2 linked regions of the Neorhizobium galegae genome follow. The protein of the gene in region 1 interacts with the protein of each later gene in a pairwise test. Links are inferred from orthologs where the notes say so. Each region holds a gene or a part of one and is shown in the gene's direction. Other genes may lie near its edges.

The links.
Region 2: the proteins of LZK81_RS07260 (region 1) and ybgC interact in binary tests that used the Escherichia coli proteins (3 or more experiments, as listed by UniProt). The link is inferred for Neorhizobium galegae from one-to-one orthologs.

Annotation. Positions count from the first base shown.
Region 1 is NZ_CP090095.1:1,445,988-1,460,325, forward strand. The notes cover bases 1,938-4,672. They hold LZK81_RS07260 (acyl carrier protein), read left to right. Parts: upstream 1,938-3,054; coding sequence 3,055-3,291; downstream 3,292-4,672. Other genes in these bases: fabD (ACP S-malonyltransferase), read left to right, coding at 1,938-1,987; fabG (3-oxoacyl-[acyl-carrier-protein] reductase), read left to right, coding at 2,030-2,767; fabF (beta-ketoacyl-ACP synthase II), read left to right, coding at 3,420-4,672. In the rest of the region: LZK81_RS07245 (aldo/keto reductase), read right to left, coding at 1-874; more of fabD, read left to right, coding at 1,040-1,937; more of fabF, read left to right, coding at 4,673-4,682; endolytic transglycosylase MltG, read left to right, coding at 4,887-6,080; LZK81_RS07275 (YicC/YloC family endoribonuclease), read left to right, coding at 6,113-7,000; gmk (guanylate kinase), read left to right, coding at 7,004-7,684; LZK81_RS07285 (hypothetical protein), read left to right, coding at 7,967-8,734; LZK81_RS07290 (hypothetical protein), read left to right, coding at 8,815-9,567; 16S rRNA (adenine(1518)-N(6)/adenine(1519)-N(6))-dimethyltransferase RsmA, read right to left, coding at 9,651-10,484; 4-hydroxythreonine-4-phosphate dehydrogenase PdxA, read right to left, coding at 10,484-11,500; LZK81_RS07305 (peptidylprolyl isomerase), read right to left, coding at 11,543-12,487; LZK81_RS07310 (LPS-assembly protein LptD), read right to left, coding at 12,621-14,338. UniProt on the Escherichia coli protein: Carrier of the growing fatty acid chain in fatty acid biosynthesis.
Region 2 is NZ_CP090095.1:3,208,584-3,223,121, reverse strand. What follows is about bases 6,441-9,375. They hold ybgC (tol-pal system-associated acyl-CoA thioesterase), read left to right. Parts: upstream 6,441-7,641; coding sequence 7,642-8,109; downstream 8,110-9,375. Other genes in these bases: tolQ (protein TolQ), read left to right, coding at 9,149-9,375; LZK81_RS16005 (lysozyme inhibitor LprI family protein), read right to left, coding at 8,118-8,783; LZK81_RS16015 (NAD-dependent epimerase/dehydratase family protein), read right to left, coding at 6,441-7,519. In the rest of the region: Holliday junction branch migration DNA helicase RuvB, read left to right, coding at 1-1,032; LZK81_RS16055 (metallophosphoesterase), read left to right, coding at 1,033-1,932; LZK81_RS16050 (NUDIX hydrolase), read left to right, coding at 1,938-2,447; LZK81_RS16045 (LysR substrate-binding domain-containing protein), read right to left, coding at 2,444-3,334; LZK81_RS16040 (VOC family protein), read left to right, coding at 3,460-3,921; LZK81_RS16035 (DUF2945 domain-containing protein), read left to right, coding at 4,026-4,247; LZK81_RS16030 (hypothetical protein), read left to right, coding at 4,240-4,605; LZK81_RS16025 (NAD-dependent epimerase/dehydratase family protein), read right to left, coding at 4,589-5,476; LZK81_RS16020 (glycosyltransferase), read right to left, coding at 5,473-6,285; more of LZK81_RS16015, read right to left, coding at 6,299-6,440; more of tolQ, read left to right, coding at 9,376-9,868; protein TolR, read left to right, coding at 9,900-10,352; LZK81_RS15990 (hypothetical protein), read left to right, coding at 10,363-11,583; Tol-Pal system beta propeller repeat protein TolB, read left to right, coding at 11,668-12,981; peptidoglycan-associated lipoprotein Pal, read left to right, coding at 13,152-13,685; tol-pal system protein YbgF, read left to right, coding at 13,861-14,538.

The DNA of each region.
Region 1 (14,338 bases):
CCGGGTCGAGGCCGTGCTTTTCGGCGACCTCGATATAGGCCTTTACCGCCGGCTCCTGATACGGGGTCAGGCGGCCGCCGAGATCCTTGTTGATCGTCGCGCGGGACCCTTCCGGCCTTGCGCCGTTCTGGTACTTGCCGGTGAGGAGGCCGGCGGCGAGCGGCGAATAGGCCATCAGCCCGACATCCTCGTGATGGGCGACCTCGGCGAGGTCGAGATCGAAATGCCGGTAGAGGAGATTGTATTCGTTTTGCAGCGAGGCGATGCGCGGCAGGCCTTTTTTCTCCGACAGGCGGAGATATTTCATCGCGCCCCAGGCGCTTTCATTCGAAAGGCCGACAGCGCGCAGCTTGCCTTCCTTCACCAGCTCGCCAAGCGTTTCGAGGATTTCGGCGATTTCGGCCGCGGCCTTGTCGCGATCCTGCTTCGAAACGTCGAAGGTCCAGGAATTGCGGAAATGGAAGGTGCCGCGGTTCGGCCAGTGGATCTGGTAGAGATCGAGATAATCGGTCTGCAGGCGCTTGAGGCTGGCGTCGACCGCCTGGCGGATGGTGGCGGACTCGATGTCGCGGCCCTCGCGGATATGTGGACGGCCGCTGCCGGCGATCTTCGTGGCGAGGATGAGGTCCTTGCGCTTGGCCGCATTCTTCTTCAGCCAGGTGCCGATATATTCCTCGGTGCGGCCATAGGTGGCGGGACTGACCGGCGTGGTCGGATAGAGTTCGGCGGTGTCGAAGAAGTTGACGCCGTTCTCGAACGCGTAGTCCATCTGCTCATGGGCTTCGGTTTCCGAATTCTGGGTGCCCCAGGTCATTGTGCCGAGGCAGATTTCCGACACGGAGAGGTCCGTGCGCCCAAGTTTCTTGTATTTCATGCCAACAGATCCCGTCCTTAAAAAGTCGGCGGCACTCTAAGCGCGATTTGACGAAGCGCAAGGGGACAACAGGCCGGAAAAGGCCTCGAAAACCGCGCTGCCCTTGACTCTCCGGGCCGGAATGTGAATGGAGAGGGCAAAACATAAGGGAAGGAAATCATCCCCATGAGCACGATCGCATTCACGTTCCCCGGCCAGGGCAGCCAGGCTGTCGGCATGGGCAAGGACCTGGCAGAGGCTTTTCCCGAAGCCCGTGCCGTCTTCGATGAAGTCGACGAGGCGCTCGGCCAGAAACTCTCCGACGTTATGTGGAACGGCCCGGAAGAAACGCTGACGCTGACCGCCAATGCGCAGCCGGCGCTGATGGCCGTCTCGGTCGCAGCGATCCGGGTGATGGAAGCGCGCGGCCTGAAGCTCGCCGACAAGGTGGCCTTCGTCGCCGGCCATTCGCTCGGAGAATATTCTGCTCTTTGCGCCGCCAGCACCTTCTCGCTGGCCGATACGGCACGCCTGCTGCGCATCCGCGGCGATGCGATGCAGTCCGCGGTTCCGGTCGGGCAGGGCGCCATGGCGGCGATCATCGGCCTCGAACATGGGGACGTCGACGCCATCTGCGCCGCAGCGCGCGATGCCGGCGTCTGCCAGATCGCCAACGACAATGGCGGCGGTCAGCTGGTCATCTCTGGTTCCAAGGCGGCTGTCGAAAAGGCAGCGGCGCTCGCGACCGAAAAGGGCGCCAAGCGCGCCATCATGCTACCGGTCTCTGCACCCTTCCACAGCGACCTGATGGCGCCGGCGGCCGACGCCATGCGCCACGCGCTCGACAAGGTGGCAAAGAACAACCCGGTTGTGCCGGTGATCGCCAATGTGCGCGCCGTGCCGGTCTATGATGCCGACGAGATCGCCAGGCTGCTGGTCACCCAGGTCACCGGCCAGGTCCGTTGGCGCGAGACGGTGGAATGGTTCGGCGCCAACGGCGTGACGACCCTTTACGAGATCGGCTCGGGAAAAGTGCTGACCGGCCTTGCCCGCCGCATCGACAAGAATATCTCCGGCATTGCCGTCAACACGCCGGCCGATATCGTAGCCGCGCTCACAGCCATTCTCGGGTGAAACCCCCTGCTGAGACCCAAAGACACGCGAAGGAACACGATCATGTTTGATTTGACCGGCCGCAAGGCATTGGTGACGGGCGCAACCGGCGGGCTCGGCGAAGAGATCGCCCGGATGCTGCACAGCCGGGGTGCCACCGTCGGCCTGCACGGCACGCGCGTCGAGAAGCTCGAGGCGCTCGCCTCCGAACTCGGCGAGCGGGTCAAGATCTTCCCGGCCAACCTCTCCGACCGCGCCGAAGTGAAGGCGCTCGGCGAAAAGGCCGAGGCCGAGCTCGAAGGGGTCGACATCCTCGTCAACAATGCCGGCATCACCAAGGACGGCCTGTTCGTGCGCATGAGCGACGACGACTGGGACAAGGTCCTGGAAGTCAACCTTACGGCGGTCTTCCGCCTGACCCGCGAACTCACCCATCCGATGATGCGCCGCCGTTACGGCCGGATCATCAACATTACTTCCGTGGTCGGCGTCACCGGTAATCCGGGCCAGACCAATTACTGCGCCTCCAAGGCCGGCATGATCGGTTTTTCGAAGTCGCTCGCCCAGGAGATTGCCACCCGCAACGTGACGGTCAACTGCGTCGCGCCGGGCTTCATCGACAGCGCAATGACCGGCAAGCTCAACGACAAGCAGAAAGAGGCGATCCTCGGCGCCATTCCGATGAAGCGCATGGGCGCCGGATCGGACATCGCGTCCGCGGTCCTTTATCTCGCCTCCAGCGAGGCTGGCTACGTCACCGGCCAGACCCTGCATGTCAACGGCGGCATGGCGATGATCTGATTGAGTGCCGCCTTCGAGAAAACACGTTACAATCGGTTGTTGGCGGCTGTGCAATGGAACAAATTCTGGCTTTGCTGAACACGGAAACCATGTTAAGCGGGCCATGACTGTGAATGGTCACCCTGAAATGCAGGCCGTCATATTGCGTGAGTGCAATAGGATCGGAACCTGAAAAGGGGAGAACGGGTTTGCCCGCATCGGCGCTGAACAAGCGGCGGTCGCAGGTTTTTAACAGGGTGCGGATGCCGATCGGGCATTCGATAAAGACAAAGGTCGAGGAAACCGACATGAGCGATATCGCAGAACGCGTTAAGAAAATTGTTATTGACCACCTCGGCGTCGACGCCGACAAAGTCGTCGAAGGCGCAAGCTTCATCGACGATCTCGGTGCGGACTCGCTCGACACCGTCGAACTGGTCATGGCTTTCGAGGAAGAATTCGGCGTTGAAATCCCTGACGACGCTGCCGATTCCATCCTGACCGTCGGCGACGCTGTGAAGTTCATCGAGAAGGCTCAGGCCTGATCAACCCGACATAGTGGGGATGACGCCGCAAGGCAGGTCCCGAAAACGGCCCGCTTGTTCGGGCCGTTTCAGCAATTGGGGCTTGGGCCCTGAAAATCGAGAAAAAATTATAGGGTAGGGCACTGGCGATGAGACGGGTCGTTATCACCGGTACCGGCATGGTATCTCCTCTCGGATGCGGAACGGAAGTCAGCTGGTCGCGCTTGCTGGCCGGCGAGAACTCTGCCCGCGTTGTCACTGAATTCGAGGTCGAAGACCTTCCCGCAAAGATCGCCTGCCGCATTCCTGTCGGCGACGGTTCCGATGGCACGTTCAACGTGGACCAGTGGATGGAGCCGAAGGAACAGCGCAAGGTCGATCCCTTCATCATCTACGGTGTGGCCGCCGCCGACATGGCGCTCGAAGATGCCGGCTGGCATCCGAAGACCGACGAGGACCAGATCGCCACCGGCGTGCTGATCGGCTCGGGCATCGGCGGCCTCGAAGGCATTGTCGAGGCAGGCTATACGCTGCGCGACAAGGGTCCGCGCCGTATCTCGCCCTTCTTCATTCCCGGCCGACTGATCAATCTCGTCTCCGGCCAGGTATCGATCCGCCACAAGCTGCGCGGTCCGAACCATGCGGTCGTCACTGCCTGTTCCACCGGGGCGCACGCGATCGGCGACGCGGCCCGGATGATCGCCTTCGGCGATGCCGAGGTGATGGTCGCCGGTGGCGCGGAATCGCCGATCTGCCGCATTTCGCTGGCCGGTTTCGCCGCCTGCAAGGCGCTCTCCACCAAGCACAACGACGATCCGCAGAAGGCTTCGCGCCCCTATGACCGCGACCGCGACGGTTTCGTCATGGGCGAGGGCGCCGGCATCGTGGTTCTGGAAGAGCTGGAACATGCCAAGGCCCGCGGCGCCAAGATCTATGCGGAAGTGGTCGGCTACGGCATGTCCGGCGACGCCTTCCACATCACCGCGCCTTCGGAAGACGGCGACGGCGCGTTCCGCTGCATGACCGCGGCGCTGAAGCGCGCCGGTCTCTCGGCGTCGGACGTCGACTACATCAACGCCCACGGCACCTCGACCATGGCCGACACGATCGAACTCGGCGCGGTCGAGCGTCTGGTCGGCAACGCCGCTTCGAAGATCTCCATGTCGTCGACCAAGTCGGCGATCGGCCATCTTCTCGGCGCTGCCGGTGCGGTCGAGGCGATCTTCTCGGCGCTTGCCATTCGCGACAACATCGCGCCGCCGACGCTCAACCTCGACAATCCCGATGTCGAGACGGCGATCGACCTGGTGCCGTACAAGGCGCGCAAGCGCGAGATCAACGTCGCGCTGTCGAACTCCTTCGGTTTCGGCGGCACCAACGCATCTCTCGTGCTGCGCCGCTACGAAGCCTGATCCTTGGGGCCTGATCCTTGGGACCTGATCTTTCGGGGCCGGATTTTCATGGCGTCGATTGTTTCGGGCACTGAAACATATGCCGGCTGGACTCGCGAGCCGGCTCGTATCATCTTCTGGACCTGTTTTTCGCCGCATTGGTTGGCCAAACAGCGGGTTGCAAGTCTTTGAGTCTGTAGGGGGCGTTAACCCCGGGGGGCGCGGTTGAACGATACGAATCATGTCAGTGAATTGCCGCCCGGCAATGGCAGGGGACCGATTATTCCGAAATCGCCGAACGAGGCCCTGAAGCCCGAACGCGTGCCGGAACCGCCCCGCCGTTCCAAGAAGGCGCGCAGCCAGGTCGTCATCTTCCTGAATTTCGTGATGACCATGGTCGTGGTTCTCTGCGTGATCGGGGTAGCTGGCTTCTACTACATGATCTCGGCCTTCCAGCAGCCAGGCCCGCTCGAAGCCAACACCCATTTCATGGTTCGCCCTGGCAACGGGCTTGCGGAAATCGCCACAAATCTCGAACGCAACGGTATCATCTCCGATGCACGCGTGTTCCGCTACGTGACGGCGACCTACCTGCGCAAGGGCGAGACGCTGAAGGCCGGCGAATACGAGATCAAGGCGCGCGCCTCCATGAAGGACATCATGGCCATCCTGGAATCGGGCAAGTCGATCCTCTATTCGGTCGTCATGCCGGAGGGCCTGACGGTGCGGCAGATGATGCTGCGTCTCGCCGAGGATGCGGTGCTCGAAGGCGACCTGCCGTCAGAACTGCCGGCCGAGGGAAGCTTGAGGCCGGATACCTACAAGTTCTCGCGCGGCAGCAAGCGCGCCGACATCATCCAGCAGATGCGGGTTGCGCAGCAGAAGATGGTCGACCAGATCTGGGAGCGTCGCGACCCGGACCTGCCGATCAAGACCAGGGAAGAATTCGTCGTACTCGCCTCGATCGTCGAGAAGGAGACCGGCAAGGAAGACGAGCGCGCCCATGTGGCCTCCGTCTTCATCAACCGGCTGCAGCGCGGCATGCGCCTGCAATCGGATCCGACGATCGTCTATGGCATCTTCGGCGGCGAGGGAAAACCCTCCGACCGGCCGATCTTCAAGTCCGACCTCGTCAAGCCGACGCCGTACAACACCTATCAGATCAAGGGCCTGCCACCGACGCCGATCTCCAATCCCGGCCGTGCCGCCCTCGAAGCCGTTGCCAATCCCTGGCGAACCAAGGACCTCTATTTCGTGGCCGACGGCACCGGCGGGCATGTGTTCGCAGCGACGCTCGAGGAACACAATGCCAACGTCCGTCGTTGGCGCAGAATGGAATCCGAGCGCGCCGCCAACCCGGAAGTGGTAGACGGCCAGCCGGACGGCGACGAAGCGGAAAAGCCGCCGAAGAGCAACTGACCGCTTCCCGAAAGCGTGATCTGGAGACACCGATGACATTGCAGTCCATGACCGGTTTTGCCCGCAGCGAAGGCACGAGTGGGCGCAACCGTTATGCATGGGAACTGCGCTCGGTGAACGGCAAGGGCCTCGATATAAGGCTGCGCCTGCCGCCCGGTCTCGAACGGCTGGAGCCGGACGTCCGCCGGCTGATCACGGAGAAATTTTCGCGCGGCAATCTGCAGGCGACCCTCACCCTCACCGTTGCCGAGACCAAGGTGGAGGCGGTGCTGAACCGCGATGCGCTGGCAGCGGTGCTGGCGCTGCGCGCCGAACTCGGCGATCTCGTCGATCCTTCGCCGCTGAGGCTCGATACGCTGATGGGCATTCGCGGCCTAGTCGATATCCGCGAGGCGGAAGAGGACGAGGAGACGGTCGCAGCCCGCGATATCGCGATCCTCGGCAGCCTCGACGAGGCGATCGGTCATCTGCAGCGGATGCGCGAGGGCGAGGGCATGGCGCTGGCAGCCGTTCTCAAAGGCCAGGTCGCCCGTATCGCGGAGCTTGCCCAGGTCGTCGAGACCGATCCTTCCCGCACGCCGGAGGAGATCGCCCGCAAGCTGTCCTTCCAGCTCGCAGCGCTTCTCCAGGAGGCGCCGACGCTCGACCGCGACCGGCTGCATGCGGAAGCGGCCCTGCTTGCCACCAAGGCCGATCTGCGCGAAGAGATCGACCGGCTGAAGGCGCATGTGGCGGCCGCCGGCGAACTTATAGACAAGGGCGGCCCGGTGGGCCGCCGGCTCGATTTCCTTGCACAGGAATTTAACCGGGAATCGAATACTATCTGTTCGAAATCCAATTCGGCGGCGGTCACGTCCGCCGGCATCGAGTTGAAAGTCGTCATCGACCAGTTCCGCGAACAGGTCCAGAATCTGGAGTAAGACATGAGCCCGGCCCCATCGTCTCAGGGCAAAGCGTCCCCGGCCGTGAAGATCGCCCGGCGCGGACTGATGCTGGTTCTTTCCTCGCCGTCGGGCGCCGGCAAGTCGACGATCGCCCGCAATCTTCTGGATGCGGATCGCAGCCTCGAAATCTCGATCAGCGTCACGACCCGGGCCAAGCGGCCGAGCGAGATCGCCGACAAGCACTATCATTTCATCACCGTGCCGCAGTTCGAGAAGATGCGCGACGCCGGCGACCTGCTCGAATGGGCAGAGGTGCACGGCAATTTCTACGGCACCCCGCGCGAGCCCGTGGAGCTGGCGATGAGCGAGGGCCGCGACATGCTGTTCGACATCGACTGGCAGGGCGCCCGCCAGCTGCAGGAAAAGATGGCCGCCGACGTCGTCTCGATCTTCGTGCTGCCGCCGACCATGACCGAGTTGCAGTCTCGCCTGCACCGCCGCGCCGAGGACTCCGAAGAGGTGATCCGCACTAGGCTCCTGAACTCGCGTGCCGAGATCGAGCACTGGCGGGAATACGACTACGTCATCGTCAACGACGATCTCGACGAGGCTTTCGGCCATGTGAGCTGCATCGTCAACGCCGAACGCATCCGCCGCGACCGCCGGCATGGGCTGTTCGATTTTGTGAGCGAGTTGCTGACGGAAGAGCCGGAGCTGTAGGAGAGGGCTGGTGGCGCGCGGATAGCATGCTGCCCCGTTCATCTTCGGCACTTGCGGTTTGCGGCCCTTCAGGGATCGATTTCTTCACTGACCCTGTTCCGTTTCCAACCCATGGTCTTTTCCGACAAAGCCGTAGAAATACGCTTTCGAGGCGGGCTACATCTATGGGTAGAAATTAAGAAAAAATTGGGGATTTTTGCCGCACGGTGCGGTCAAGCATGACGCTTCCAATCGAGGGTAGCCCGAATGAAACGGGCGATCAGAAAACGATGAGGAAGCTCTATGCTACTCCCCATAAATGCGATGTCTGCCGGTTCCGTTTCCCTGCTTTTTAGTGCGTCGAGCGCGCCGCAGCCGGCTGCGCCTCCCTCACCGGTAGGCGCCCTGCTTGGCGAGGTTGGTGGCAGTTTCGACAGCGCGCTGCGGACCGGCAATGCGATCGGGACGATCATTGAAATCGCAGCAAGGATGAGCAACGACGATACGTCCTCCAAGGTCGCCGACGCACTTCAGATCTTTGGCGCGAAAGGGACGTACACGAAGGAGAAATTCGAGGACCGTAGCGTCATCGAAACCTTCACAGGGTGGGCATCGCAAATCGCGAGCATGCGGCTCTACGACGCCGAAGGAACCTATACAAAGCACAAGGACGCCGAGGGCAATATTGTAGAAACGTTTAACGGCACCGCCAGCGGCTACAATGATGAGGATTGGCAGCAGTTCTGGTTGGAGCAGATGGAAGCGAATCTGGAACGGGGTGTCGACCCCGCCTTCGTTGACAACGCTCGTTCCTTCACCGCAGCGCTACGAAATGGGACCGTTGAAAAATACGACATGTCTGAAATGGGCGTAACGACTTCGATAAGCACCTATCGCAATACTTATGCAAGCGGCAGCACCGGCGGCGGGATTAGCTACAAGGTCGACGGCATGGCGGCCTTCCTGGAGAAATACACCGAGACCAGGGACGGCGTCATGTACGATAAGGCAACCGGCAAGCTTTCAAGCTGGGGCGCCAGCGGCTCAAAGTACACATATTTCGTCTTCTAATTTCCCTTCTCGATGTTCGTCGTGACTGCACGCACGTCCACAGCCCGCTCCGGGCGATCAGAAAACGATGAGGAAGCCCTATGCTACTCCCCATAAATGCGATGTCCGCCGGTTCCGTTTCCCTGCTTTTTAGCGCCTCGAGCGCGCCGCAATCGGCTGCGCCCCTCTCACCAGCAGGCGCTCTGCTTGGTGAAGTTGGCGGCGGTTTCGACAGCGCCCTTCGGACCGGCAACGCGATCGGGACGATCATTGAAATCGCGGCAAGGATGAGCAGCGACGATACGGCTGCTAAGGCCGCCGATGCGCTACAGATCTTTGGTGCGAAAGGGATGTACACGAGGAAGGATGCTGATGACGGCAGCGTGACCGAAACCTTCACGGGGTCAGCGTCGCAAATCGCCACCATGAATTTCTACGACGCCGAAGGAACCTACACAAAGCACAAGGACGCCGAGGGGAACGTCCGCGAAACGTTTACTGGTATAGCGGCCGGTTATAACGACGCGGATTGGCAGCAGTTTTGGCTGGAGACGATGGAATCGGCTTTGGAGCGGGGGGTGGACCCTGCCTCCCTTGATGACACCCTTTCCTTCGCCACCGCTCTGAAAAATGGGGCCGTTGAAAAATACGACATGGCCACGATGGGCGTGACATCTTCGATGGAGGCCTACTCTGATCGGTTTGGCACCGGCGCAATCTTCAAGGTCGAAGGGATGGACGCATTTCTGGAGAAATACACAGAGACCAGGGACGGCGTCATGTACGACAAGGCATCCGGCAAGCAAGCCACCTGGGGCGTCAGCGGCTCAAAGTACTCATATTTCGTCTGGTAGCTTCTGTACGACGGCGATTACTTCTGAGAGCGCCGGGATCGGCCGCATCGGGCGTCTCTTATAGTGAGTTATGGCGCTACCTCTCAGAGGCAGTTCGCCAGCCTCACGAACTCTTCCACCGACAGCGTTTCCGCCCGCCGTGCCGGGTCGATGCCGGCCTTCACCAGCAGCGCCTCGCCGCCGAGCGATTTGACGCTCTGGCGCAGCATTTTTCGCCGCTGGCCGAAGGCGGCGTGGGTGACGCGCTCCAGCCTGGTGACGTCACAGGGCAGGGGATTTTGGCGCGGCGTCAGGTGGACGACAGTCGAGGTCACCTTGGGCTGCGGCGTGAAGGCCTGCGGCGGCACGTCGAAGACCATGTGGGCATCGGTGCGCCAGCCGGCGAGAACGCCGAGCCGGCCGTAATGGTCGTCATCCTCATCGGCGACGATCCGCTGGCCGACTTCCTTCTGGAACATCAATGTCAGGCTTTCCCAGAAGGGTGGCCATTGATCCGGCGTGGGCAGCAGCCAGTTGATCAGCAGCTGGGTGCCGACGTTGTAAGGCAGGTTGGCGATGATTTTAACGGGACCTTCCGGCGCCAGCGCGGCAAAGTCGGTCTTCAGCGCGTCGCCTTCGATCACTTCCAGCCGGCCGGGATAATGCTCGCCGATTTCCGAAAGAGCCGGAAGGCAGCGGCTGTCCCGTTCGACCGCGATCACCTTTTTCGCGCCGAGCGACAGGATGGCGCGGGTGAGGCCGCCGGGGCCGGGGCCGACCTCGAAAACCGTCGCATCGCCAAGCGGCCCGGCGCTGCGGGCGATCTTCTGGGTGAGGTTGAGGTCGAGAAGGAAATTCTGGCCGAGCGCCTTCCTGGCGTCGAGCCCGTGACGCTGGATCACGTCCCGCAGCGGCGGCAAGCCGTCCAGAGTTGCCATCAGGCTGCTTTCGATTTCAACGCGAGATTGCCGGCAAGCCTGATCGCCTCGACGAGGCTGGTCTCGCGGGCCACGCCCTGGCCGGCAATGCCGAACGCCGTGCCATGGTCCGGCGAAGTGCGGATGAAGGGCAGGCCGAGCGTGACGTTGACGGACGTGTCGAACCCGAGCGCCTTGGCCGGGATCAGGGCCTGGTCGTGATACATGCAGATCGCCACGTCGTAACGCGCGCGCGCCTCGTCGTGGAACATCGTGTCGGCCGGCAGCGGCCCGAAGACGTGCAGGCCCTCGGCCCGCAGCTTGAAGATCGCCGGATGGATGATATCCTGGTCCTCGCGGCCGATCGCCCCGTCCTCGCCCGCATGCGGGTTGAGGCCGGCGACGGCGAGCCGGGGCTTTTCGATGCCGAAGCGGGTCTTCAGATCGTGATGGGCGATGCGGCAGGTCTCGGCGATCAGGTCCGCATTGAGGGCCGCCGGGACTTGGGCGATCGGGATATGGATGGTGACCGGGATGGCCCGGAGTTTTGGCCCGGCCAGCATCATCACCGGCAGGATCTTCTTGCCCGTGGCGCGTTCGGCAAGGTCGGCCAGGAATTCCGTGTGGCCGGGGAAACCGAAGCCGGCCTGGTAGAGAATGGATTTGGCGATCGGATTGGTGACCGTGCCGGCGGCCTTGCCCTCGAGCGAGAGCGACACGGCGGTCTCGATCGCCTGGATCGTCCCCCTGGCGGTCGCCACATGCGGCTGGCCGGCGGCGATTTCCGCGCCCGCGGGAATGGGAAGCACGGGCAGGGCGTCGTCGAAGATCGACATCGCGCTGTCGCTATCCGCTTCCCGGATCGGCACGTCGAGGCCGAGCATCACGGCGCGGGCCTTGAGCACGGCCGGATCGCCGAGGAAGAGGAAAGGCGGCAGGTCGTATGCCCGGCGCGCGGCCCAGGCGACCAGTGTGATATCGGGGCCGATGCCGGCAGGATCGCCCTGGGTCAACGCAAGCGGACGGTCGAGAGGCATTACGGCTCCGAAAATGACTTAAGTGTCGAGGTCAGCGATATCTCAGCGATACTCGATCTGGGCCTTGCTGCGCAGGTCATCGAGATATTTCTTGTCGTTCGGATCGGGAGCGCCCTTCTTCTCCTTGCCGAGATCCTCGGCGCGGAACACGACTTCCGCCGCGAGATCATCCGACACCTGGCGCTGTTTGCAGATGGCCAGGAATTCGACGCCGCGTTCGGTGACGCGGGTGCCCGTCGTGCCGCCATCGGCCGTCTTCTCGATCAGCGGCTTCCAGTCGGCCGGGAGCTCGGGGGCGAGGACGCGGCCGAGGTCGCGGATCGACACGTCCAGCATGGTCGCGGCGAAATCCTTGGATTGCTCGCAGCCCGGGAATTTGGAACGCGCGGCGTTGGCTTCCTTCTGGCGCTTGGCGAGAATGGCGTTGCGCTTGGCCGGCGGCACGACAAAAATCACCTGCTGCAGGAAATATTCGGTCGTGACCGGCTTTTCCTTGTTCTCCATCATGCGCGTGACGAGTTCCTGGCTCGACATGCGGCCGCGCGAACCGCCGTAGCGGGCGTTGACCAGTCGTGGCCAGCTCATCTGCACGGCGATGTAATTCTTGAAATGCTCGACGCCGACGCCGGCTTTGTCGAGGATCTGGCTCATCTGCGCCACGCTCAGCTTGTTGCCGGCGGCAAACCGCTCGAAGGCCTTGTCGACATCCTCGGTGCTGACCGACATCTTCACGCGGGAAATTTCCTGGCGCTTCAGCGCTTCATCCACCAGCACCTCACGCGCCGTCTTGGCATCTGCCTTCTGGCGCTGAAGGCGCAGGAAGGCGACGCGCCGGCCGACGTCGGTACTGGTGATCGCCGTCCTGTTGACGACGGCCGAAACTTCGCTGGCGGCCTGCGCCTGCTGGGCAGCGGGCTGAATGACGACCGAGGCGGCCAAGGCGGCCGCGGCCAGCACCAGCTTGCGCGTTGCGGTCATTGCGAACATGATACCAATCCCTTTTCCCGCCCCGGTGGGCACTTGAGCCCGACCGGCCTCGCATTTCATACTCTATTTGCGACCGCTTGCACAATTCTTGCGGCGAAACGATGACGTTCAGCCGATCGGACGAGCCGCCACGTCAGTAGCGGTAGTCCTGATCGAAACCTTCGGTCGAGCCGACGCTGATATCGCCGAGCGTGCGGAAGCTCAGGCGGGCGCTGACGGTCCAGTCGTTGGCGGCCGTGTCCGACTGCTTGTCTGTATAGGCGACCGTAAAGATCGTGCACTCGTCCGCATAGCTGATGCCGATGCCGCGCCGGATCAGTTCCTTGTCCGTGAGGTCCCAGGTAGCCGTGCCGGCAAGCGCCCAGTTTTCGTTGATCCGGAAGCTCATCGAGTGCTTCAGCACGTCCCTCGCGTCGTCCGCACCGTATTCCGGCTGAGCATCGACCTGCGTGTAGACCAGCGAGCCGCTCACCCGCGGCGTCGTGTAGGAAAGCGAGGCATCGGTGCGCTTGATCGCGAATGTCTTTTCATCGAAGCGGGCGTTTGCCCCGATCGTGAAGCCCCGCGGCAGATCGATTGCCGCCATCGCGACATAATCGGACCGGCTCGTTTCGAGCCCGGAATTGGCGCCCGCCTGAACCAGGTCCTCGGTCGCGAACGAGTTCTGGCCGGCAATCTGGTAGGACTGGCCGACAATGCTGCGCACGCCGATGCCGTTGGCGAACGTGCCGGTATAACGCAGGCCGACATTGGCGCGCGTGCCGCCTTCGACACGATCGAAGCCCGAAAACTTGTCGCGCTCGAAAAGGCTGGTGGCGTCGAAGACGAAGCTCTGCGCATCCTCGTTCGGCAATCCGCCGGCCATCTGCTCATCGGGACGCGCGAAGATCTGCGCAATCGGCTCGATGATATGGCTGCTGTTTTCGGTGGTCAGCAGGATCGGATAACGCGCCTCGAGACCGGCCGTGAGCATGTAACGGCCGTTGGCACCTTCAGACTCCATATCGCCGAAATAGGCACCCGGCGTGCCGGAACCGGTATGGCGGATGCCGTCGCCGCGGGCGGCGAGGATCGGCGTCAGCAGCAGGCCGTCGAGCGTGTTGAAGGTGCGCTTCCATTCGGCTTCCACGGTCAAACGGCTGTAGCTGCCTTCAAGGCCCGGGAAACGATTGGTGGTGCCTTCCCTGTACCAGTCGTCTTCGCGACGGGACAGGTTGGTAATGTTGGACGTGACCGAAAGCTCACCGCCCAGGATCGGTTCCGGCGCGTAATAGGTGTAGTCGAGCGAGGGATAGACGATCGCCTGCTTCTGTTCGGCCGTGTTGCTATAGGTGTCATCCTGGATGTTGAAATAATAGCTGTGCAGGTCGAAATAGTTCCGCGTCCCTTGCCCGGTGAGATAGACGTCGTTGGTGAACGTGCCGCTGCTGACGCCCGTCAACTTGTAGGTGCGCGAGAAGTTGTTGTCGCTCTGGGTCATGACGTTCCAGCCGAATGTCCAGCGCGGATTGATCCTGAAGGCGCCCCTGGAGGCGACCATGAAGCGGTTGTCCGCAGCCCGGTCGCTGGTATTCGGATCGAAGGTTTCCGGATCGTTCTGATGGATTCCGGCGAAGCGGAACGTATGTTCGCCTGTTTCGAACTTGTTGCGGATCTCGCCCTGAAGCAGCAGCCCCTGATTGGAATAGTAGGTGGGGCTGAGCGTCGCATCCATGCTCGGCGAGAACACGTGATAATAGGGCACCGTGATGCCGAAGCCGAGATTGTCGCTCGCGCTGTACTGGGGGAACAGAAGGCCCGACTTCCGCTCGACCGTTTCGTCCGGCACCTCGATCGCAAAAGGCAAGCGAC
Region 2 (14,538 bases), 1.8 Mb from region 1 along the record:
CCCGCCCGCCTGATAACGCCGGAAAAGCGGGGCGAAGACCTGGATACGACGCTGCGTCCGCAGTCGCTGGACGAGTTCACCGGCCAGGCGGAGGCGCGCGCCAACCTGAAAGTGTTCATCGAGGCGGCGAAGAACCGCGGCGAGGCGCTGGATCACGTGCTGTTCGTCGGCCCGCCCGGCCTCGGCAAGACGACGCTGGCGCAGATCATGGCCAAGGAACTCGGCGTCAATTTCCGCTCGACATCCGGCCCGGTCATCGCCAAGGCGGGCGACCTTGCGGCCTTGCTCACCAATCTCGAAGAGCGCGACGTGCTCTTCATCGACGAAATCCACCGGCTCAATCCGGCGGTCGAGGAAATCCTCTATCCGGCGATGGAGGATTTCCAGCTCGACCTGATCATTGGCGAAGGCCCGTCGGCGCGGTCGGTGAAGATCGATCTGTCGAAATTCACGCTGGTTGCCGCCACCACCCGGGCCGGTCTGCTCACCACACCGCTGCGCGACCGGTTCGGCATTCCCATCCGGTTGTCCTTCTATACGGTCGATGAGCTGGAACTGATCGTCCGGCGCGGTGCGCGGCTGATGAGCCTTTCGATCACCGATGCAGGCGCCCGCGAGATCGCCCGCCGCGCCCGTGGCACGCCGCGCATCGCCGGGCGGCTCTTGCGACGGGTGCGCGATTTCGCCGAGGTAGCGAAGGCCGAAGCGGTGACGAAGGAGATCGCCGACGAGGCGCTGACCCGCCTTCTGGTCGACAATATGGGTCTCGACCAGCTCGACAAACGCTACCTCAACATGATCGCCGTCAATTTCGGTGGCGGACCGGTCGGCATCGAAACGATCGCCGCAGGTCTGTCGGAACCGCGCGATGCGATCGAGGACATCATCGAACCCTACATGATCCAGCAGGGTTTCATCCAGCGCACGCCCCGGGGCCGCGTTTTGACCGCAAACGCGTGGAAACATCTGGGAATGCAGCCGCCGAAGGATCTCGAGGCAGCGCAATTCCGGATGAATCTCGAGGATGAATGAGTGCTCACAAGGCGGACTTTGCTCAAGGCCTTTGCCGGAGGCGTTGCGACCCTGTTCGCTCTGGCCGCCTATCCCTTCGTGGAGGTGATGGCACGGCCGCGGCTGACGCAATATGCCGTCACGCCCAGGCGATGGACGCCGGGATTGAAGCTGCGCATCATCGTCCTGGCGGATATCCACGCCTGCGAGCCCTGGATGAGCCTCGACCGGATCGGGTCGATCTGTTCGGCGGCCAATGCGCTGAACGGGGATGTCATCCTGCTGCTCGGCGATTATGTGTCGGGAATGAACCTGCTGACCGAGCATATCCCGTCGGCGGATTGGTCGCGGGTATTCTCGGTGCTGAAGGCGCCGCTTGGCGTTCATGCAGTGCTCGGCAATCATGACCATTGGGAGGATCTTCGTTTCCAGAGAGATCCCCTCGCCGAGAATATCGCGGCGGCCGCACTGAGGGCCGTTGGAATACCGACCTACATCAACGAGGCCGTCAGGCTGGAGAAAGACGGGCAATCGTTCTGGCTGGCGGGCCTCGGCGACCAGATGGCTCTGCGTCCCGGCAAAGACTTCAAGCGGACGAGGATGAATGGCATCGACGATCTTCCGGGAACGCTCGCGCAAATTGACGACGACTCGCCGGTGCTGCTCATGGCACATGAGCCGGACATATTTCCGCAGGTGGGCGAGAGGGTCAGTCTGACGCTTTCGGGTCATACCCATGGCGGTCAGATCAATATTCTGGGCTGGCGGCCCGCCGCTGCATCGCAGGGCTCGCGGCGTTATCCGGCCGGACATTATCGTGAGGGGGAGCGTGATCTCATCGTGTCCCGGGGCCTCGGCTGCTCCATCCTGCCGGTGAGAGTGGGCTCGAGGCCGGAAATCGTCGTGATCGAACTGGGGTAAACCGCATGGCGCGCACTCGCATCCGTATCAAGACCAAGAGCAAGCGCATCTTTCAGATGCGGATTGCCGGGCTTGGGTTCCGCGATGGTTACGTGCTGGTGCATCGCGCCGTGGACGAGGCATTCTGGACGTTTCCGGGCGGGCGGGCCGAGATTGGCGAGACCTCGGAAGAGACGCTGAGACGCGAGATGGTCGAGGAAATCGGGGTCGAGGTGACGGTCGGGCGGCTGCTCTGGTCGGTCGAGAATTTCTTCCACTACGAAGACCGCGACTGGCATGAGCTCGGTTATTATTATTTGATGGACATCCCGGAGACGTTTCCGTTTCATCCGACCGATATCGTCCACCGGATAAAGGACGAACACGATCTGGAATTCAAATGGGTGCCGGCGACGACCGCGGCGCTGAGGGCGCTCGACATCCCGCCCTACTTCATCGCCGAGGAGATCGAGAACTTGCCGGTCAGTCCGCGCCACCTCGTCTGGCGCGACGGCGATCTCGACCTGAAGTCCTAGCCTTGGACCCGCATCGCCTCGATGACGGCGCGCAGGCCTGCCGACATGTTGCGGCGGCTCGGGTAATAGAGGTAGAGCCAGTCCTCCGGCGGGCACCAGGCGTCCAGGCATTGGATGAGCCGGCCGTCGCGGATGTCGCGCTCGGCACGGTTTTCCCAGACATAGGCGAGCGCCGTGCCGGAGCGGGCGACCTCGACCATCAGTTCATGATCGTCGAGCGCCACCGGTCCGTTCGGATGGAAGGTCACGGTTTCTCCGTCGCGGGAGAATTCCCAGGGATAACGGGTGCCGCTCGGATAGGTGTTTTCGATACAGACGTGGGTTTCCAGCTCCTGCGGCGTCTGAGGGATTTTCCGGTCCCTGAAATAGGCGGGCGAACCGACCACGACGAGGCGCAGGCGCGGCTTGATCCTGACCGCGATCATGCCCTGGTGCAGGCTTTCGCCGAGCCGGATGCCGGCATCGAACCCTTCCTCGACGATATCGACCAGCCGGTCGGTGGCGACGACTTCGAGCTTCAGATGCGGATTGTCGCGAATGAGCGGCCCAAGCGCCTGGCCGAGCACCGCCGGCGCGATCGAGTTCGGCACGTTGATCCGCACCTTGCCGAAGGGCGTATCGCGGAACTGGTTGAGCGCGTCGAGCGCTGTGCCGATATCGCCGAAGGCGGGCGAAAGCTGCGCGTGCAGCATGGCGCCGGCATCGGTCAAAGAGACGCTGCGGGTGGTGCGGTGGAGCAGGCGGACGCCGGTCCGCTCTTCGAGATTGCTGACCGCGTGGCTGATGGCCGAAGCCGTGACGTAGCGCTCCTCCGCTGCGCGGCGAAAACTCAGGTGGCGGGCTACGGCTTCGAAGGCGGCGAGTTCGGAAAGATCTGTGGCGCGCATTGCTGAACTGAGCTCAACATTGATGAGAGAACTATCAGTCTAATCGAAGAAATGCGCTTGCGCCATTCTCTCCTCGTCACCGCCCCAGGCAATTCCGCCGGCGGTCAAAAAGAGGAGAATTTCCAATGGCCGACTTCATCCTTCCGCCCAAGAATACCGCATCCGCCTTTGCCGCCATGCGCGGTCATCACGTGGCCATTCGGGTCACCGATTTCGAGATCGCCAAGCGCTGGTATGTCGAAAAGCTCGATTTCCGCGTCATCCATGAATGGCCGTTTGCCGACGAGCAGCTCGCCTATCTGGCGCCTGCCAATGACGATCACTTCATGGTGGAGATCCTGGGCGGCGGCGATCCGCTGCCGATCGACCCGCCGGCCTATACCGATCTGGGCGACAGCCTGCGTTACTCCGGCTACCACCATTTCTGCATCAACGTCACGGATATCGAAGCGACCGTTGCAGAGCTGCGCGCCCGCGGCGTCAATATTGTCACCGAGCCCTTCAAACTCGACGACATCAGCCGCAAGCTCGCCTTTTTCGCCGATCCTTTTGGCAACCTCATTGAATTGGCGGAAGTCGTCGCCTGACGGCTCTCGGTTAGGGAGCATCGGACGGGTGCTCCCTAACAGCCCGCATTCCGATTGGAACATCTGCGCATCGCTTGCCGTTTCTCCCCCGAAAGGAGAACGCCATGCAGAAGATCGAGATCGGAAACGAGGTCGCGTGGACCTGGGGGCGATCCGAGGCCAACGGCAAGGTCGCCGAGAAATTCACCAGCGACGTGGAGCGCAAGATCAAGGGCAAGACGATCAAGCGCAAAGCGGATGCCGATGAACCCGCGTTTCTCATCCGCCAGAAAGACGGCGACCGGGTTCTCAAGAGCGAGTCCGAGCTGAGGAAGACCCATGGATAGCGAAATCCCCGATCACGTCCCGCCTACCGAAGTGGCGCAGGCCGCTGAAAAAGGCTTGAAGCTCCGTTCCCAGCACCGCCGCGGCGGCACGATGGTGGGGGTAGCGCGAGCCCGGGACCTCAAGAACCGCAAGTCGATCTCGGAAAAGACGGTGCGGCGGATGGTGAGCTATTTTTCCCGCCACAAGGCGGACAAGCGTGCCGAGAATTTCGGCGACGACGACAATCCGTCCACCGGTTACATAGCCTGGCTGCTCTGGGGTGGCGACGCCGGCCAAAAATGGGCCGAGGAGCACAAGAAGGCGATCGAAAAGGCAAAGAACGAGGCGAAGCTGCGTCGCTTCACGCAGTCGCACTGAGAGCGGCTGCAAGATCCGCGATCGTCTGCCGCAAGAGCGGTGCGCCGCCCGGCTGCCAGCCGAGCGCCCTCAGTTTGTCCGTCGACATGACGTTGACGGCGCCGCGGTCTGCCGGCGGCGGCAGGTTGTGATGGGTGACCGACAGGTGGCCGAGGATTTCGCAGGTATCGGTCAGAATGTCCGAGGCATTGAACACCTGGCCGGCGATCTTGCCGGTCTCGGTTTCCAGCATGAGGCGAACGGCGGCGGCGACATCGCGGCCGTGCGTCTCCGTTCCCGCACGCGACGGAACAGGCCGACCCGCCAGGTAATCCGAAAAGAGAGCGTCCCATTTATTGGGGCGCAGATTGCCGTAGACGCCGGTGAGCCGCAGAGACGAGGTGGCAAAGGCGGGGGCCGAAAGCTCTGCCAGTGCTCCCTCGGCCCAGAGTTTGATCTCGCCGTAGAGCCCGTCCGGCTTCAAGGGCAGGTCTTCGTCAAGCACCGTTCCGGCGGGTTGCCCGTCATAGACGGCCCTGCTCGAGAGGAAGACCGCCCGGCGGGTGCCGGCCGTCCTGGCGGTCTCGAACAGCTTGACGGTGCCGTCGAGGTTCAGCCGTCGGAAGCGATCGGGATCATCGCCTTCGCCGCCGCGGTATTTTCCGGGCAAATGGTGGAAGGCCGCATGGACGAAGAAATAGGCATCGTCAAAAGCTTCGATCTGGTCGATGGCGGGATCGAGCGAAAGGGGCGCGAACTCGACGGGTTTGGAAAAGAAGCCAGGCGCCGGCGGGCTGCGCCCTCCGACAATCACCTGATATCCCGCATCGACGAGGCCTTCGACGATGTAGCGGCCGACCAGGCCCGTTCCGCCCGATATCAGCACCTTCATGGCATCTCTCCCGGCTTCGGCAGGGAGGAGAGGGCGGGGATCTCGCGGCCCTCGTAAAACGCCTGCCAGAGCTCGATCAGCGGCCGCAGCCGGTCGGCTTTCGGATGATCCGTCTCCCACGGCTTCTCATACTGGTAGTGCAGCACGCCGATGCTTTCCCAGCTCCAGAGATCCGGCATGTTGAACCAGACATATTGCAGCATGTTCATGAAGACCGGCAGGCCGTGCCAATCCGGAAAGAACGTCTCCAGAAAAGTCTGGTCTGTGCGCCGCCAGAAGGCGTCCGGCGGGTCGAGCGCCGCGAGCATCCTGTCGAATGTCTCGGCGGAAGGTTTGGCGACGAAGACGCCGGAGTTCAGGCGGTGAAAGTCCGAGAGGTTTTCATAAACGTTGGGGGCGGCGGAGAATTCCGGATAGGAAAACAGCTTGTCGATCGGCCTCAGCACCAACGCATCGGCATCGATGAAGATGCAGGTCTCGTATTCGGTGAGCTGCCAGAGCCTGAGCTTGCAGAAATTGTCGAGCGGCGTGTGGAAATCCGGCTTGCGGCCTTTTGTGAAGGGAGCGGCGCCATGCAGTTTTTTTCGCGCATGCCGCTGGTTGAAGGCGTCGGAAAGGGGCAGATGCTCCACCTCGACCAGGCGGCAGCCGAGGGCCTCGAGCGGGGCGAGGGCGGGGCGTTCGACGCCGCCGGTATGGAGGACGACGATATCGGCCTCAGTACCGGTGCGGCGGATGGAGCGCGCCAGCGCGGTTGCGCCCATCGCGTAGTCGGCATTGGTGACCAGGGTGACGAAGGCGTTGGTCATGAGATGCGGTGCCTCACGACACCGACTTCAGCCGCACACCCTCCGGGTCATGTTCCACCTTCGCGGCGATGTCCCTCGTCCAGGCGGAGACGGCCGGAACGCGTGATCTGTCAACGCGGTAGGCGTATTTCTTCGCGACGTCGACGATCTCGCCGAGCAGTCCTTCGCCGAGCGTCGTCGGTTCGAGACCGAGGCCGAGGAATTTTTCGTTCTTCACCACCAGCTCGTTTTCCGGCGCTTCCTTGCGCGGGTTGGGCAGCCAGGCGATCCTCGAACCGGTCATTTTCGAAATCATCTCGGCAAGATCGCGCACCCGGTGGGTCTCGGTCATCTGGTTGAAGATCTCGACGCGGCTGCTGCGGGCGGGCGGGTTGTTCAGGGCGATCTCGATACAGCGGACCGAATCCTGGATGTGGATGAAGGCGCGGGTCTGGCCGCCGGTGCCGTGGACGGTGAGCGGATAACCGATGGCCGCCTGGATGAGAAAACGATTCAAGACCGTCCCGTAATCCCCGTCATAGTCGAATCTATTGATCAATTGCGGGTGGCGGCGGGTCTGTTCGGTATGGGTGCCCCAGACGATGCCCTGGTGCAGGTCGGTGATCCGCAATCCGTCGTTCTTCGCGTAGAACTGGAAGAGCTGCTGATCGAGGCACTTGGTCATGTGGTAGATCGAGCCGGGATTGCTCGGATAGAGGATTTCCTGGGAGACGGTGCGGCCGTCGGCGGTTTCGATGCCGACCGGGAGGTAGCCTTCCGGGATCGCCGCGCCGACCGTCGAATAGCCGTAGACGCCCATCGTGCCGAGATGCACGAGATGCGCGTCGAGATCGAGTTCGACCATTGCATTCAAGAGGTTGTGGGTGGCGTTTACATTGTTGCTGACGGTGTAGTTCTTGTGCCGGTCGCTCTTCATCGAATAGGGCGCGGCGCGCTGTTCGGCGAAGTGGATGATGGCGTCAGGGCGGTGCTTTGAAAGCCAGCCCTTCAGGAGCTCGTAGTCCTTGGCGAGATCGATCAGGTGGAAATGGATGCGGCGGCCGGTTTCGGCATGCCAGATGCGGGTGCGTTCCTGGATGCTGTCCATCGGCGTCAGCGACTGGACGCCAAGCTCCGTATCGATCCAGCGGCGGGAGAGGTTGTCGAGGATATGGATCTCGTGGCCGGCGTCGGACAGGTGAAGCGATGTCGGCCAGCCGACGAAACCGTCGCCGCCCAGGACTGCAATCTTCATGGGTTACTCTCCGCTGGTTTTCGACTTATTTCCTGATAGGGAGGATATGTGACAGGACGTCAAAACTGGGGCGGCATTGCGCGCATATCCAGTGGAGAGCTAGGAATTTCCAAGGCAAGGCCATGAAGGAATACAATTTTTTGTTATCGGGCGAGTTGATGGAAGGCGGCCATCGGCTGGCTCAGCGCGTCTATTATGAAGACACGGATTTTTCCGGCCTCGTCTACCACGCCCGTTATCTGCATTTCCTGGAGCGCGGCCGCACCGACTATCTGCGCTGCCTCGGCTGTGAGCAGAGCGCGCTGCTTTCCGCCGACGAGGAGGGGCTGGTCTTCGTCGTCCACCGGATGGAGATCGACTTCAAGCAGCCGGCCCGCATGGACGACATCCTGATCATCCAGACGGTGACGGAAAAAGCGGGCGGCGCCAAGATGGTGCTCAACCAGGAGATCCGTCGCGGCGAAACACTGCTGATCGCCGCAAAAGTGGTGATCGCGGTCATCAACAGGCACGGGCGTCCGCGCCGGCTGCCGGAGAGCGTGGCGGAAAAGTTTCTCGGGCGCGGGGTCGAGCAGGTGGATGCGGTTTAAGGCGGAACCTACATGCCGCCGCAGGCATGCTGCGAATCGGCCATCGCCCAGCTCTGCCCGGTGCGGGCGTTGGTGACGAAATACTCGCGACCCCGGTCGTCGCCCGGCGGGCAGCGTTTGGGGATGGAAATCAGGCACATGGTCACCTTGTCGCCGGGCTTCGAGGCGATCAGCGCCTCTTCGCGGCTGTAGGAGACCTGGTAGCCGTCATTGGCGTATTCGATGCCGGTGCCGGCATTGTAGTCCTCGTCCTTGATCGGATCCTCGCCGACGCGCGGATGGACACCGGTCACGTTCGTCACCGTGCACTGGCCGATCTTCATGGGCAATGTCGGGGAGGGCTTGGCCCGCCCGCCCGCGATCGTGCTGGCGGTGATGTCGGCCGGAATGCTCTTGGCGCCGCCGAGCTCTCCAAGGATCGCAACATAGGTGCTCAGAACGCAGGATCGGTCGGAGCCGCAGGCTGACCGGTCGCTGGTGAAGTCGCGCATAACCTGGCGGGTCTCCGCCCTTTTCTCCCGTTCGGCCTTTTCCTGGACCCGCGGAAGCAGAGTGTCGAGCGCTGAAAGGAGGGGATCGTTGCAGACTACCAGTTCATCAGGCGAGGGGACGCCCTTGCAGTCGAACGAGGCGGCATGGGCCGGCACCGCGATCAACATCGTCAAGGCTATCATCACTGCGCGCCACATGGTGTGCCCCCGGGAATCCGATTCTCACAGTGTCATAACCCGTGAATGAGAAAAAACTAAGTTGGAAGTTGCCGGCTTTCCTTGTTCCAACTTCAAGTGATCTGGGAACTCGCCATTGCAAGGCCCGTCTAAACCTTTCGTTAACGATAATGGTGTCTTACTGAGACATGAGGAATTTGTGCAACGCACGCCTTCCTTTGACCAAAATTGAAAGCGAGAAGCCAAGCTTGAAGCTCAGGGTATCTTGGGGTTAGGGCTAAGCGCTTCCGGCGATCAAAGACATACTCGCGAGAGCGCGCTTTTGAACCGCCCGGTCCTTAAAGCCGGGCGTTTGGATTCGGGGATAGTAGATGGAACAGGTAGGTTTGGCGGCAGCGGCGAGCGAAGTGAGCCTCTGGTCGCTGTTCATGCAGGCCGGTCTGGTCGTCAAGCTGGTGATGATAGGTCTCATCGGCGCATCGATCTGGACCTGGGCGATCGTGATCGACAAATATGTCAGCTTCGGCAAGGCCAAGCGCCAGTTCGACCAGTTCGAGCAGGTGTTCTGGTCCGGGCAGTCGCTGGAAGAACTTTACCGTACCCTGTCGGAGCGGACGAACACCGGCCTTGCGGCGATTTTCGTCGCCGCCATGCGCGAGTGGAAAAAGAGCTTCGAGCGCGGTGCCCGTTCGCCGATCGGTCTGCAGATGCGTATCGACCGGGCGATGGACGTGACCATGTCGCGTGAAGCGGAAACCTATGAGGCCCGCCTCGGTTCGCTGGCGACGATCGGCTCGGCCGGTCCGTTCATCGGTCTGTTCGGCACCGTCGTCGGCATCATGACCTCGTTCCAGGCGATTGCCGGGTCGAAGTCCACCAACCTTGCGGTCGTTGCGCCGGGTATTGCAGAAGCGCTGCTCGCCACCGCGATCGGCCTGGTCGCCGCCATTCCGGCGGTCATCGCCTACAACAAGTTCACCGGCGATGCCGGCAAGCTCTCTGGCCGCATGGAAGGTTTCGCGGACGAATTTTCCGCCATCCTGTCGCGCCAGATCGACGAGAAGCTGCAGCCGCGCCAGGCGGCGCAGTAAAAAGCCTCTCGGGCTCAAGGAGTAACGTCTCATGGGTATGTCGGCCGGAGGAGCAAAATCGGGTGGCGGTCGTCGCAGGCGCGGCGGTCGTCGCGGCGGTGCGATCAGCGAAATCAACGTGACGCCGCTCGTTGACGTCATGCTCGTGCTGCTCATTATCTTCATGGTAGCGGCACCGATGATGACCGTCGGCGTGCCGATCGACCTGCCGGAAACGCAGGCGAAGGCGATGAACGCCGACACCCAGCCGATCACCGTCTCGGTCAATCCGAAGGGCGAAATCTACCTGCAGGAAACGCCGATCGGCCTCGACGAGATCGTGCCGAAGCTTCAGGCGATCGCCACCACAGGCTATAACGAACGTATCTATGTGCGCGGCGATACGACCGCGGCCTACGGCGTCGTCATGAAGGTCATGGCCCGCATTTCTTCTGCCGGGTACAAGAATATCGGCCTCGTGACCCTGCAGGAACAGGAGAAGTGATCGCGGCGCCATGAAGGTCAGTCTCGGCACATCGCTGGTCCTACACTCGCTGGTACTCGGCTTGGCGCTCGTTTCGCTGAGCGCGCCCGCGACTTTCGACGTGGCCGAAGTGGATGCACTTCCGGTCGACATCGTCTCCGTGGAATCGATCACCCAGACCCAGCAGGGTGACAAGAAGGCGCCTGCCAGCCAGAAGCCTTCGCCCAAGGAAACCAAGAACCAGAAGATCGTCGAGAACGCCCAGAACGCCGGCGAGAACGACGTCGACCTGAAGACACCTCCGACGCCGACCACCAAGCCGCAGCCGACCGAAACCACGGCGGCTCCGAAGCCGGTGGAACGGCCGACGCCTACCCCGACGCCGGAACAGAACCAGGTCAAGGATATCGTCAAGGAAGAGACGGCTCCGAAGCCCACCGAGATGGCCGCTCTGCCGCAGCCCAAGCCCGAAATCACGCCACCGAAGCCGGAGGCGACCCCGCCGAAGCCCGAACCTACGCCGCCGAAGCCGGAGGCCGCCAAGCCGACGGCCGTGCCGCTGCAGAGCGAAAACACGTCCGAGACGGGCGAACTGCCGCAAGCGGTTCCGACGCCCGCCTCCAGGCCGCAGCCGCCGAAACCCGAACCGCCGAAGGAGCAGGCCAAGCCCGTTGAAAAGCCGGCCGAGGCGAAGCCGGATACGGCCAAGGCAGCCGAGGCGGCCAAGACCGACAACAAGGCGACCGCATCCGTCAAGCCGTCCGACAAGAAGGAAGGCAAGCAGCAGGAAACCGCCAAGTCGTCGTCTTCCATGCAGAGCGATTTCAACGCCGACCAGATAGCAGCCCTGCTGAACAAGCAGGAGGCATCCGGTGGCGGTGCCAAGCGTTCCACCCAGGTGGCCGCCCGCGGCGATACCAAGACCATCGGCGTCGGCCTGAGCTCCAGCGAGATCGACAACGTCAAGGGACAGATCCAGGGCAACTGGGCGCTCGTCGGCGGTTTGACCGGCGTCTCGGAAGTGCGTGTGAAGATCAGGGTGCAGCTCGATCAGTCCGGCAATATCGTCGGCGATCCGGAGGTGACGGCGACCGGCGGTCCGGAAGGAACCCGGCGTGCGGTCGAAGGCAGCACGCGCCGCGCCCTCATGAAATCCGCTCCGCTCAAGAATTTGCCGGTCGAAAAATACCAGGGCGAAAAGGGCTGGAATGTTTTGGTGCTGAACTTCGATCCGTCGGAGTTCGCATTGTGAGCCGGCAGGTATGGAACCGATGCAGAAACAGATGAAACGGAACCTGCCCCGAAACTCTCGTATTAAGCTGAAAGGCTTGTTTCAATGATCAAGAGTTCTTTTTTTCGCGCCGTGATGGTGGCCGCGGGGATGTTGACGGCATTGATGGCCGCGACCCCGGCCAACGCTGTCGTCGAGATCAACATCAACAAGGGCAATATTCAGCCGCTGCCGATCGCGGTGACGGATTTCCTGTCGAACAACGATCTCGGTGCCCAGATTTCCCAGGTGATCGCCGCAGACCTGCAGCGCTCCGGCCTTTTCGCGCCGATCAACAAGAGCGCCTTCATCGAAAAGATCGCCGATCCCAACAAGGCGCCGCGCTTCGAGGACTGGAAGGTCATCAATGCGCAGGCGCTGGTGACGGGTCGGATTACCCGCGAAGGCGATGGGCGCCTGCGTGCCGAGTTCCGCCTGTGGGATACGTTTGCCGGCAGCCAGATGACCGGCCAGCAGTTCTTTACCCAGCCGGAGAACTGGCGCCGCGTCGCGCATATCATCGCCGATGCGATCTACAAGCAGATCACCGGCGAGAACGGCTATTTCGACACCCGCGTCGTGTTCGTCTCCGAAAGCGGGCCGAAGACCGCTCGCCAGCGCCAGCTGGCGATCATGGACCAGGACGGCTTCAACGTCCGCATGCTGACCAACACCAAGGATATCGTGCTGACGCCGCGCTTCTCGCCGAGCCGGCAGGAAGTCACCTACATGTCGTTCGAGGGCAACCAGCCGCGGGTCTACCTGCTGCAGCTGGAGACCGGACAGCGCGAAGTGGTCGGCAATTTTCCGGGCATGACGTTTTCGCCGCGGTTCTCTCCGGATGGCCAGAAGGTGATCATGAGTCTGCAGCAGGAAGGCAATTCCAACATCTATACGATGGACCTGCGCTCGCGCACCACGACGCGGCTCACCTCGACGGCGGCGATCGACACCTCGCCTTCCTATGCGCCGGATGGCGGACGCATCGCCTTCGAGAGCGACCGCGGCGGCCGTCCGCAGATCTACGTGATGAACGCGGACGGCTCCGGCCAGACCCGCATCTCCTTCGGCGACGGTTCCTATTCGACGCCTGTCTGGTCGCCGCGCGGCGATCTGATCGCCTTCACCAAGCAGTCGGGCGGCAAGTTCTCGATCGGCGTCATGAAGCCGGACGGCTCGGGCGAGCGCATCCTGACCAGCGGCTTCCACAATGAAGGCCCGACCTGGGCGCCGAACGGCCGCGTGCTGATGTTCTTCCGCCAGAATGCCGGCGCCGGTGGTCCGCAGCTCTATTCCATCGACCTGACCGGCTATAACGAACTCCAGGTCAAGACGCCGTCCTACGGTTCGGACCCGGCCTGGTCGCCGCTGCTCGAATAGGCGATTGAGGCAAAAGAGGCGGATTTACGCCTCTTTCCCGCCCCAATCTGCTGAAATTGAACGAAAAGTGACACCGGGAATATTTTGTTAACCATAAGAATTTGATCATGGTTAACCGAACCCGGTTAGAATCTGGAAACTCTGAAATACTGATCAAGGAGAGACCGGCCATGAGCCGCATCGATACTTCGGCGATGAGCCGCATGCAGATCCTCGCCCGCAATCCTGCCGTCATCGCGCTGACGCTGGCACTTGCGCTCGCCGGCTGCGCCAACAAGAAGAACCTGCCGAACAATGCCGGTGAGCTCGGCCTCAACGGCGCCGGCGCCGCAACGCCCGGCTCGACCCAGGACTTCACCGTCAATGTCGGCGACCGCATCTTCTTCGATACCGATAGCACTTCGATCCGTGCCGACGCTCAGCAGACGCTCGACCGTCAGGCCCAGTGGCTGGCTCGCTATCCGAACTACGCGATCACCGTCGAAGGCCATGCCGACGAACGCGGCACACGCGAGTACAATCTCGCGCTCGGTGCCCGCCGCGCTGCCGCCACCAAGGAATATCTCGCCTCGCGCGGCGTTCCGGCGAATCGCTTGAAGACCATCTCCTACGGCAAGGAACGCCCGGTTGCCGTCTGCGACGACATCTCCTGCTGGTCGCAGAACCGTCGCGCGGTCACCGTTCTCGGCGGCGCTGGTATGTGATCCGAGCCACAGGCTCGATATAAAAGGCGGTCTTCGGGCCGCCTTTTTGTTTTTTCCATAGTTTAGCCCTGTTTTCCGGGATTTTTGACTTGGAGCTCGGTTGCTTTTTGCCGGGAGTTGGAAAAATCTCCTCTCGCGCCAATCCGGCGCAGACTAAAGAGCAGGACGGACAAAGATGAAGAAACTTGTCTTGGCAGCAATGCTGGGGCTGATGGCGACGAGCGCCCCGGCCGGGGCTTTGTCGCTGCCGAAACTCTTCCAGGGCAGCAATCAGCCTGCTGCAGAACAGCCGCGGGAAACCACTCCGCCCCCGGTCATTCTGGCGCAGAGCAATGATGCCGTCCGTATCCAGCAGCTCCAGGAAGAGGTTCGGCAGTTGAACGGCCGGATCGAGGAAATGAGTTTTCAGCTGCTGCAGATGCAGGAGCAGCTGCGCAAGACGCAGGAAGACAACGAATTCCGCTTCCAGGACCTGGAAAAGAAGAAGCGCACCGAAGTGGACGACGCGGCCGGGAAACCGGCCGTGGCGTCCAACCGCGCTCCCGCCGCCCAGCCCCCGTTGCCGCAGGCGACCGCTCCCGCCCAGTCCTCCGACGATGTGGCACGGATCATCGAATCGCCGTCCGGTCAGGGTGCCGGCGGGGCAACCGCACCCGGCCGCGCGCCGCCTCCGACGACGCTCGGTTCGATGGATCTCGACCAGAACGGCAATCCGCGCGGCGCAAGCCGCAACGACCGTGCCAACAATGCCGCCGGGCTTCCGGGCGTCGAGGCCGGCCCGCAGGTTTCGCCCAGGACGCCTCCCGCACCGACGAGCAGAACCGACTCGCAGCAGACAGCATCGCTCGGCAGC